2 regions of the Streptomyces sp. NPDC097595 genome follow, and region 1 is predicted to be linked to the other one. Evidence: riboswitches for the same ligand, from Rfam matches in the RefSeq annotation. Region 1 holds a riboswitch; the other holds the start of a gene.

Region 1 (4,202 bases):
CCCTTGTCCTTGAGGTCGGCGAGCTTCGACAGGTCCTCGACATGGCCGCCCTTGTGGCCGCCGCCCTCCGTACCCGCCGCGTCCCTGATGTACGCCTTGAAGGCTGCGTCGCGTTCCTTCGCCTCCTGGACGTCGCGCTTGCCCATGGACTTGCCGCGCGCGATCACGTAGATCAGCACGCCCACATAGGGCAGTACCAGCGCCAGGATCAGCCAGCCGGCCTTGCCCCAGCCGCTCAGGTCATGGCTGCGGAAGATGTCCATGATGACCCGGAAGAGGAGGAAGAGCCACATGATCCAGAGGAAGAACCAGAGCATCGTCCAGAACAGGTTGAGCAGGGGATAGTCGTCCATCGTCCACTCCCGGATCCGCGTCGGGTTGCTGAATCTGAAAACAGTCATATCACCGCATTCACCCCATTGCCCGTTGGTGTGGGCCGAGGGGTGGAGGGGTGCGCGGGCCGAGGCGGCCGGGCCGTGGTCATGAGGGCCCCGAACATGACGTAGAGTTGGGTTCACCGACGCGGGGTGGAGCAGCTCGGTAGCTCGCTGGGCTCATAACCCAGAGGTCGCAGGTTCAAATCCTGTCCCCGCTACTGAAACATCGGGCCCGGCACGCAAGCAGCGTGCCGGGCCCGATGCATTGTCGGCGCCCCGCCCCCTCGCCCCATCGGCGGCCGAGGAGTCGCCCGCCGGCCGGGCAGCGGCGAGGCTGGGGGAGGGTGCGCGGTACCGGCCGCGGCGGCACCGGGCAGGAGACCGCAGGTGGGGAAGTGGACGCGACGGTGGCGAGGGCGTGACGGCGCGGGCAGCCGCCGCTTCGTCCGGGTGCTGCCCGCCGCGATGATCGTCGTGGGGGTGGCCTTCGACTACTTCACCCCGCCCGCCTTCACCGCAGTCCCGATATTCGCGGCCGCCCCGCTGATCGCCGCGCCGTTCTTCGGTCTCGGCGCCACCCTCCGGATCGGGCTCGCCGGGGTCGTCGCGATCGCCGCGATGCGGCTCTACACCGGGGACCTACCGGGCGCGGTCCCGTTCATCGAGATGCTCACCGTGCTGACGGTCGCCTTCCAGGCCGGGGTGATCAACCGGGTCGTGCGGCGCGGGAACGATCAGCTGGCATCCGCCCGGATCATCGCCGAGACGGCCATGCGGGCCGTGCTGCCCGCCCCGCCCGAGCGGATCGGCGGACTCCAGGTGGCCGCGCGGTACGAGGCGGCGCAGGCGGACGAGTTCGTCGGGGGCGACCTCTTCGCGGCCGCTGACACTCCGTACGGCGTACGGCTGGTGTTGGGCGATGTGCGCGGGAAGGGGCTGGAGGCGGTCGGCGCGGTGGCGGTGGTGATCGGGGCGTTCCGGGAGGCGGCCGAGCAGGAGAAGTCGCTGGAGGGCGTGGCGCAGCGGCTGGAGCGCGCGCTGGCGCGTGAGTCGGTACGGCGGAGCAATCTGGACGCGTTCGAGGGGTTCGTGACCGCCGTGCTCGCGGAGATCCCGCCGGGCGCGGAGCACGTACGGATCGTGAACCGCGGCCATCCGGATCCGCTGCTGCTGCACGGGGACGGGGCGGTGGAGGCACTGACGCCCTCGGAGCCCGCGCTTCCGCTGGGCATGGACCTGGGGGTGCGGCCGGACCGCTCGGACGAGTGGGAGCTGCCGGCCGGCGGGACGCTGCTGTTCTACACGGACGGCCTGTCGGAGGCCCGGGACGCCGACGGTGTCTTCTACGACCCCGCGGAGCGGCTGGGCGGGCGGCTCTTCCCCGGCCCGGAGGAGCTGCTGTCCGCGCTGACCGACGACGTACGGCTGCATACGGGGGGCGAGTCGACCGACGACATGGCGCTGCTCGCGGTGGCCAGGCCGGCGAAGGGGCAGCCCGACCGGCGCAGGACGGTGAAGATCGTCAAGCGGGGTACCACGCTCAGTGACTGAGGGGCGCCGCTCCGCATAACAGTTGACGCAACGTCAGAAAACGCGTAGTGGCTGAACGCCGATCAACTCGCCCGATTCCACCCTGTTGTGCCCCGTAAGTCCAGGCCGAGCACGTGAACGATCAGTGGGAACAGCTTGGAATCGGAGCCGTCTGTCTATTAACGTTCGATAACGCAGCGCGGTTGTCCCAGCCGTCGTCAGGACGGCGCCGCGCGCGTGCGCCGAATTCCGCAAGGGAACCGGGGAACCACCTACATGGGGTGAATCGGGCATCGTCGTCTTCACAAGAGGCGAAGGAACCCGTAGGAGACCTTCCTGCTCCGAACCCGTCAGCTAACCCGGTAGGCGAGAAGGAAGGAAAGGAGCGCGCCCGCGTGGCGTCCAACAAGCCTGCCCCCGAATCGCCTTCCCGGTTCGTGCCCGAGTACGGCGCCGACTTCGCGTCCGGCCCCGGCACCGCCTACATCCCGGAACAGGGCGGTGACTACGTGACCGATCAGGGCAACGGCTTCGCCACCGGCGCCGGTTTCGGCAGCGGCTTCCGCGCCGACGACGCCGACTCCGAGCGGACCTGGGAGGAATGGAACCCCACCGAGGAGTCCGTCCGCCCCGTCCGCGGCAAGCACCGTGTCGCCAAGCAGCGCAATGGTCTGGCCCGTAGCTCCACCGTCCTCGGCGTCGGTGTCATCGCGGCCGTCGGCGCGGGCGGCATGGCCACCGCGCAGAGCAAACCGCCGGTCTCCATCTCTCTTCCCGATTCCATCGCGGACAATCTCCCCGACGCCAAGTCCCTTCCCGGCGTAGGCGCGTTGTTCTCCGGCGAGAGCGAGGCCGAAACCCCCGCGACCGCCACCGCCGCCGCCCCGCTGACCACCGCCGGCATCACCACCACCGAGGCCGAGCAGGGCACCACGGACGCCGGCGAGGCGTTGCGCGCCCGCATCCTCCAGCAGGCCGAGCAGCAGCAGGGTGCCGCCGACGCCGAGGCGAAGGCGGCCGAGGAGAAGGCCGCTGCCGAGAAGGCGGCCGCCGAGGCGAAGAAGCAGCAGGACGAGGCCGAGGCCAAGGCCGCCGCCGAGAAGAAGAAGGCGGAGGAGGAGGCGAAGAAGAAGGCCGAGGCCCTGCGCCTGGCCAAGCTCGCCGCCAGCTACGCCATCCCCACCTCCTCGTACACGATCACCTCGACGTTCGGCGAGGCCGGTTCGATGTGGTCCTCCGGCTACCACACGGGCCTCGACTTCGCGGCCCCGACCGGCACCCCGATCAAGGCCATCCACACCGGCACCATCAAGTCGGCCGGCTGGTCCGGCGCCTACGGCTACCGCACGGTGCTGGAGCTGGAGGACGGCACCGAGCTGTGGTTCTGCCACCAGTCCTCGATCGGCGTCACGGTCGGCCAGAAGGTCACCACCGGCGACACCATCGGCCGCGTCGGCGCGACCGGCAACGTGACCGGCCCGCACCTCCACCTGGAGGTCCACACCCCGGACGGCACCGGCATCGACCCGATGGCCTGGCTGCGCGCCCGCGGTCTGACCGTCTGAGGTCTCCTCTCTTCCGGCGCCCCGGCCCTTCCCCGCATACGCCCGGCCGCCCTTCCCGCACGCGGCCTTCCGAACCCCGGCAGCCCTGACGCATACCCCCCCCGACGTCAGGGCTGCCGGTTCGCGTGGCCGCGGGCCGCCGGATGTAGACGGCACGGAATGGCGAGTGGGCCGGAATAGCGAGCGGGCCGGAAGCCGTTGTTCCACTCATGACTTCACTGCGCAATCTCGGCCCGTCCGGCCTCCAGGTCTTCCCGCTCTGCCTCGGTGGAAACGTCTTCGGCTGGACCGCGGACGAGGACCAGTCCTTCGCCGTTCTCGACGCGTACGCGGCGGCCGGCGGCAACTTCGTGGACACCGCCGACGCCTACTCGCACTGGGTTCCCGGCAATGAGGGCGGCGAGTCCGAGACCGTCATCGGCAAGTGGCTCGCCTCGCGCGGCAACCGGTCCGATGTCGTGGTGGCCACCAAGGTCGGTGCCCTCCCCGGCTACAAGGGCCTCTCGGCGCCCACCATCAAGTCGGCCGCCGAGGAGTCGCTGCGCCGGCTCGGCACGGACCACATCGACCTGTACTACACGCACTTCGACGACGAGACCGTCCCGGTCGAGGAGATCATCACCGCCCTCGACGAGCTGGTGAAGGAGGGCAAGGTCCGCGAGATCGCCGCCTCCAACATCAGCGCCGCGCGGCTGCGCGCCTCGCTGGACTTCTCCGAACGCGAGGGCCT
Region 2 (4,202 bases), on a different contig from region 1:
AAGGCGACCGCCTGGGCGGCGCGGGCGTTGGGCGCGGCGACGGCGGAGCGCGGGGTGCCGCGGTCGGCGTGGCCGGCCCCGCGCCCGTCCTCGGAGGCGTCGTAGGAGGCGCGCTCGGCCGGGGTGAGGCGGGCGAGCAGGCGGCGGGCTTCGGCCAGCTTGGCGCGGACGGTCGCCCGGTGCTCCTTCAGGGCGGCCTGCCGGGAGGCCAGCTCGGTGAGCCTGCCGGCCGCCTCGGCGCGTACCTGGGCGATCTCCGCGACCTGGCGGCGCACCGAGCGCACCTCGGTGGCCCGGCGCTCACCGGCCTGCTCCGCGTAGGTGGCGCGGCGCAGGTACTGGTCCGGGTCGGAGGAGAGCGCCAGCTGCACGGAGGGGTCGATCCCGCCGGACCGGTACTGCGCGGCGGCGTACGCGCCGAGCACGTCGCGGGCGGTGTTGAGGCGGGCGGTCCTGCGGGCGGCCTCGTCGCGCAGGGCGTCGACCGACTTGGCGGCGGCGGTCGCCTCGGACTTCGCGCCGTTGTACTTCTCGGTGGCGACCTCCGCCTCCCGGTACAGCCGGTCCACCTGGGCCTTGACCTGCTTCGCGGTGGGCGCGGGGTCCGCGTGCGCGGCTCCGGGCAGCACGGCGGCCGTCGCGGCTCCGGCGACGGCGAGGGTCGCCGCGGTGCGGGCCGCGGAGGCGGTGGTGAGGCGCTGCCTGGGTTTGCGATGCGCTGCCACGGGGGCGGGCGTCCTTCCGTGCGACGGCCCGACGGGGTGTACCGGCGGGATGCTCCGGTGGCCGGCGAGGACGGTCCCTGGTCCACGGCCACCGGGAAGGGACGCTAATCCGAGGTCACGGAAAGGTGTCGTTATGGCGGTTATTGCCCGCTCTTGGCGTGGCATTGTCGCCGGATGACCGCTCTTGAAGCCCGGGTGACCAGGAGAAGGGCGACAGAATCAGGCAAAAAGTGCATTCATCATTCAAGCGACCCGTAGGCCCCACCCTGCCCGGAGCGGTCCGGGGAGCGGGTTCTAGGGTGCGGAACCATGCGCGTACTCATCGATTTCGTCGTCGCCCTGCACATCATCGGCATCGCCGCCCTGCTCGGCGGCTTCCTCGGCCAGATGAAGGCGATGAAGGCCGGCACCGCCCGGTTCGTCCCCGGGATGCTGCACGGTGCGCTGACCATGCTCGTCACCGGTGTCGCCCTGGTCGGCCTGGACCAGGCCGACGACCACCCCGTGAACAACGTCAAGATCGGGATCAAGCTGCTGTTCCTGGTCGTGATCCTGGGGCTCGTCTACATCAAGAGGGACGAGGAGAAGGTCGAGAAGGGGGCCTTCGCGGCGGTCGGCGCGCTGACCCTGGCGAACATCTTCATCGCCACGCTCTGGACCTGAGCCGCGCCAAGCGGGAGGGCCGGTCCGCGCGGACCGGCCCTCTTCCCCGGTCAGGCCGGGCGCACACTCCCGTAGATCGGCATGTAGTAGATCGACTCCTCGCGCACGTTCGCCCCGGGCTTCGGCGCGTGGATCATCATCCCGTCGCCCTTGTAGATCCCGACGTGGCTGATGTCGTCGTAGAAGAAGACCAGGTCACCGGGTTGCAGATCGGCCGTCGCGATCCGCGTCCCGACGTTCACCTGGTCCCAGGTGGTACGCGGGATGTCGACGCCCGCCGCCTTCCAGGCCGCCTGCGTCAGTCCTGAGCAGTCGTACGAGGAGGGGCCGGTCGCCCCCCAGACGTACGGCTTGCCGAGCTGGGCGCGGGCGAACGCGAGGACCTTCTCCGCCTTCGTGGAGGCGCTGCTCCCGGAGCCGGTGTCCGAGCCGGAACCCGTCTCCGTACCGCCGCCGCCCGACTCCTTGGCCTTCTGCTCGGCTTCCTTCCGGGCGGCGGCCTGCTTCTTCGCCAGCTCGGCGGCCTTCCGCTCGGCCTCCGCCTCCTTCTTGCGCTCCAGCTCCGCCAGACGCGCCTTCTCCTCGGCGGTCAGCTTCGACAGCAGCGTCCGGGCCTCGGTCAGCTTCGTCTGGACGTTCTGCTTGCTGGTGCGCAGATCGGCCTGCGACTCGGTCAGCGTCTCCAGGCTCTCCACGGCCTCGGCCCGCTGCTTGGACACCTTCGCCTGCTGCGTACGGAACTCCGTGACCGCCTGCTGCTGGCGCTCGGCCATCCGGTCCATGAGGTGCGTCTGGTCGAAGAACGACTGAGGGTCGTCGGCCAGGAAGAAGGTCGCGGTCGGCGCGAGGCCGCCGTTGCGGTACTGGGCGGCGGCGTAGTTGCCCAGCGTCCTGCGGGCGTCGTTCACCTTCTCGGTGCGCTTGGCCACGTCGTCCAGGAGCGAGTCGACCTTGGACTTCTGCTGGTCCGTGGCCTCCTTGGCCTGGTTGTACTTCTGGGTCGCGGTGCCGGCCTGCCGGTACAGGTCGTCGACCTTCTTCTGGACTTCCTCGATGCTCGGCTTCGGCGCGGGCGCGGCCATCGCGCTCTGGGAGGACAGCAGGGTCACCGAGGCCAGCGCGGCCGAGGTCAGCCCGACGGCCGGGGCGGTGGAGCGCATCCGGGTGCGCGGTTTGCGATGCGACGCCAAGGCCGGCATCTCCTTCCGTGGACCGCCTACCGGGTTAGCTGTCGGGTTCGGGCGGAACGGAAGGCTGCCCTACGGTCCGGTGGGGAAGGACCGATTCACCCCGGTACTGCGTGTGGGTCCCCGGTTCCGGGCGGGCCCGGATTCGGCGTGGCGGCACGCTCGGCGTAGGTCGCCTCTGGGGGTACGGGCCGTCCGAACGTGCACGCTAGCCAACTGATGGGGCCGCTGTGAAGGTTGGTGTGCGATATGCCCGATACATTTCCGTGACCTTTTCGGAGCGGGACCGGGTGTCAGTGGAGAGCTTTAGACTCGGACAGCGATGAGCAGCCTCTTTGACGACAGTTTCCTGGCCGGCCTCCAGCAGGAGGAGGACGCGCCCCCGCCGCCCCCCGAGGACTCCGCACCCGAAGCGGTGCCGGAGGACCTGTTCGCGGGCGTGTTCGAGGGGCCCCCGCCGCCCCGTGACGCGTACTACCGCGACGGCGCGCACCGCCCGGTCATCGACCCCGAGGCGCTGCTCGACGGGCTGAACACCGAGCAGCGCGCCGCCGTCGTGCACGCCGGGTCGCCCCTGCTCATCGTCGCGGGCGCCGGCTCCGGCAAGACCAGGGTGCTCACCCACCGCATCGCCCACCTGCTGGCCGAGCGGGGCGTCCACCCCGGCCAGATCCTGGCGATCACCTTCACCAACAAGGCCGCCGGCGAGATGAAGGAGCGCGTCGAGCAGCTCGTCGGGCCCCGGGCCAACGCGATGTGGGTCATGACCTTCCACAGCGCCTGCGTCCGCATCCTGCGCCGCGAGTCCAAGAAGCTCGGCTTCACGTCCTCGTTCTCGATCTACGACGCGGCCGACTCCAAGCGGCTCATGGCCCTGGTCTGCCGCGATCTGGAGCTGGACCCGAAGCGGTACCCGCCGAAGTCCTTCACCGCCAAGGTCTCCAACCTCAAGAACGAGCTCATCGACGAGGAGACCTTCGCGGGCCAGGCGGCCGACGGCTTCGAGAAGACGCTCGCCCAGGCGTACGCGATGTACCAGGCCCGGCTGCGCGAGGCCAACGCGCTGGACTTCGACGACATCATCATGACGACGGTCCACCTGCTCCAGGCGTTCCCGGACGTCGCGGAGCACTACCGCCGCCGCTTCCGGCACGTCCTGGTCGACGAGTACCAGGACACCAACCACGCCCAGTACACGCTGGTACGCGAGCTGGTCGGCCCGGCCGGTCCGGAGAACGCCCCCGCCGAGCTGTGCGTCGTGGGTGACGCCGACCAGTCGATCTACGCCTTCCGGGGCGCGACCATCCGCAACATCCTCCAGTTCGAGGAGGACTACCCGGACGCGACGACGATCCTCCTGGAGCAGAACTACCGCTCCACCCAGACGATCCTGTCCGCAGCCAACGCGGTCATCGAGCGCAACGAGAGCCGCCGCCCCAAGAACCTCTGGACCAACGCCGGCACCGGCGCCCGCATCACGGGCTACGTCGCGGACACCGAGCACGACGAGGCCCAGTTCGTCGCCGAGGAGATCGACCGCCTCACCGACGCGGGCGACGCGAAGGCCGGCGACGTCGCCGTCTTCTACCGGACGAACGCGCAGTCCCGTGTCTTCGAGGAGATCTTC

The links. Region 1 has a riboswitch for cyclic di-AMP ahead of ACIQZN_RS33340 (M23 family metallopeptidase). Riboswitches for the same ligand answer to the same signal wherever they lie in the genome.
Region 2: it holds a riboswitch for cyclic di-AMP, as region 1 does, so the genes downstream of both, ACIQZN_RS07495 (NlpC/P60 family protein) here and ACIQZN_RS33340 (M23 family metallopeptidase) in region 1, are expected to answer to the same signal.

The regions. Positions count from the first base shown of each region.
Region 1 covers NZ_JBIWCN010000030.1:55,102-59,303, forward strand. The annotation lists gene ACIQZN_RS33325 (SHOCT domain-containing protein) at 1-353, opposite strand, end outside; tRNA gene ACIQZN_RS33330 (tRNA-Met) at 522-595, shown strand; gene ACIQZN_RS33335 (PP2C family protein-serine/threonine phosphatase) at 765-1,928, shown strand; cyclic di-AMP (ydaO/yuaA leader) riboswitch at 2,138-2,291, shown strand; gene ACIQZN_RS33340 (M23 family metallopeptidase) at 2,303-3,472, shown strand; gene ACIQZN_RS33345 (aldo/keto reductase) at 3,682-4,202, shown strand, end outside.
Region 2 covers NZ_JBIWCN010000004.1:83,180-87,381, reverse strand. The annotation lists gene ACIQZN_RS07505 (NlpC/P60 family protein) at 1-725, opposite strand, end outside; gene ACIQZN_RS07500 (hypothetical protein) at 1,035-1,388, shown strand; gene ACIQZN_RS07495 (NlpC/P60 family protein) at 1,439-2,587, opposite strand; cyclic di-AMP (ydaO/yuaA leader) riboswitch at 2,586-2,736, opposite strand; gene pcrA (DNA helicase PcrA) at 2,898-4,202, shown strand, end outside.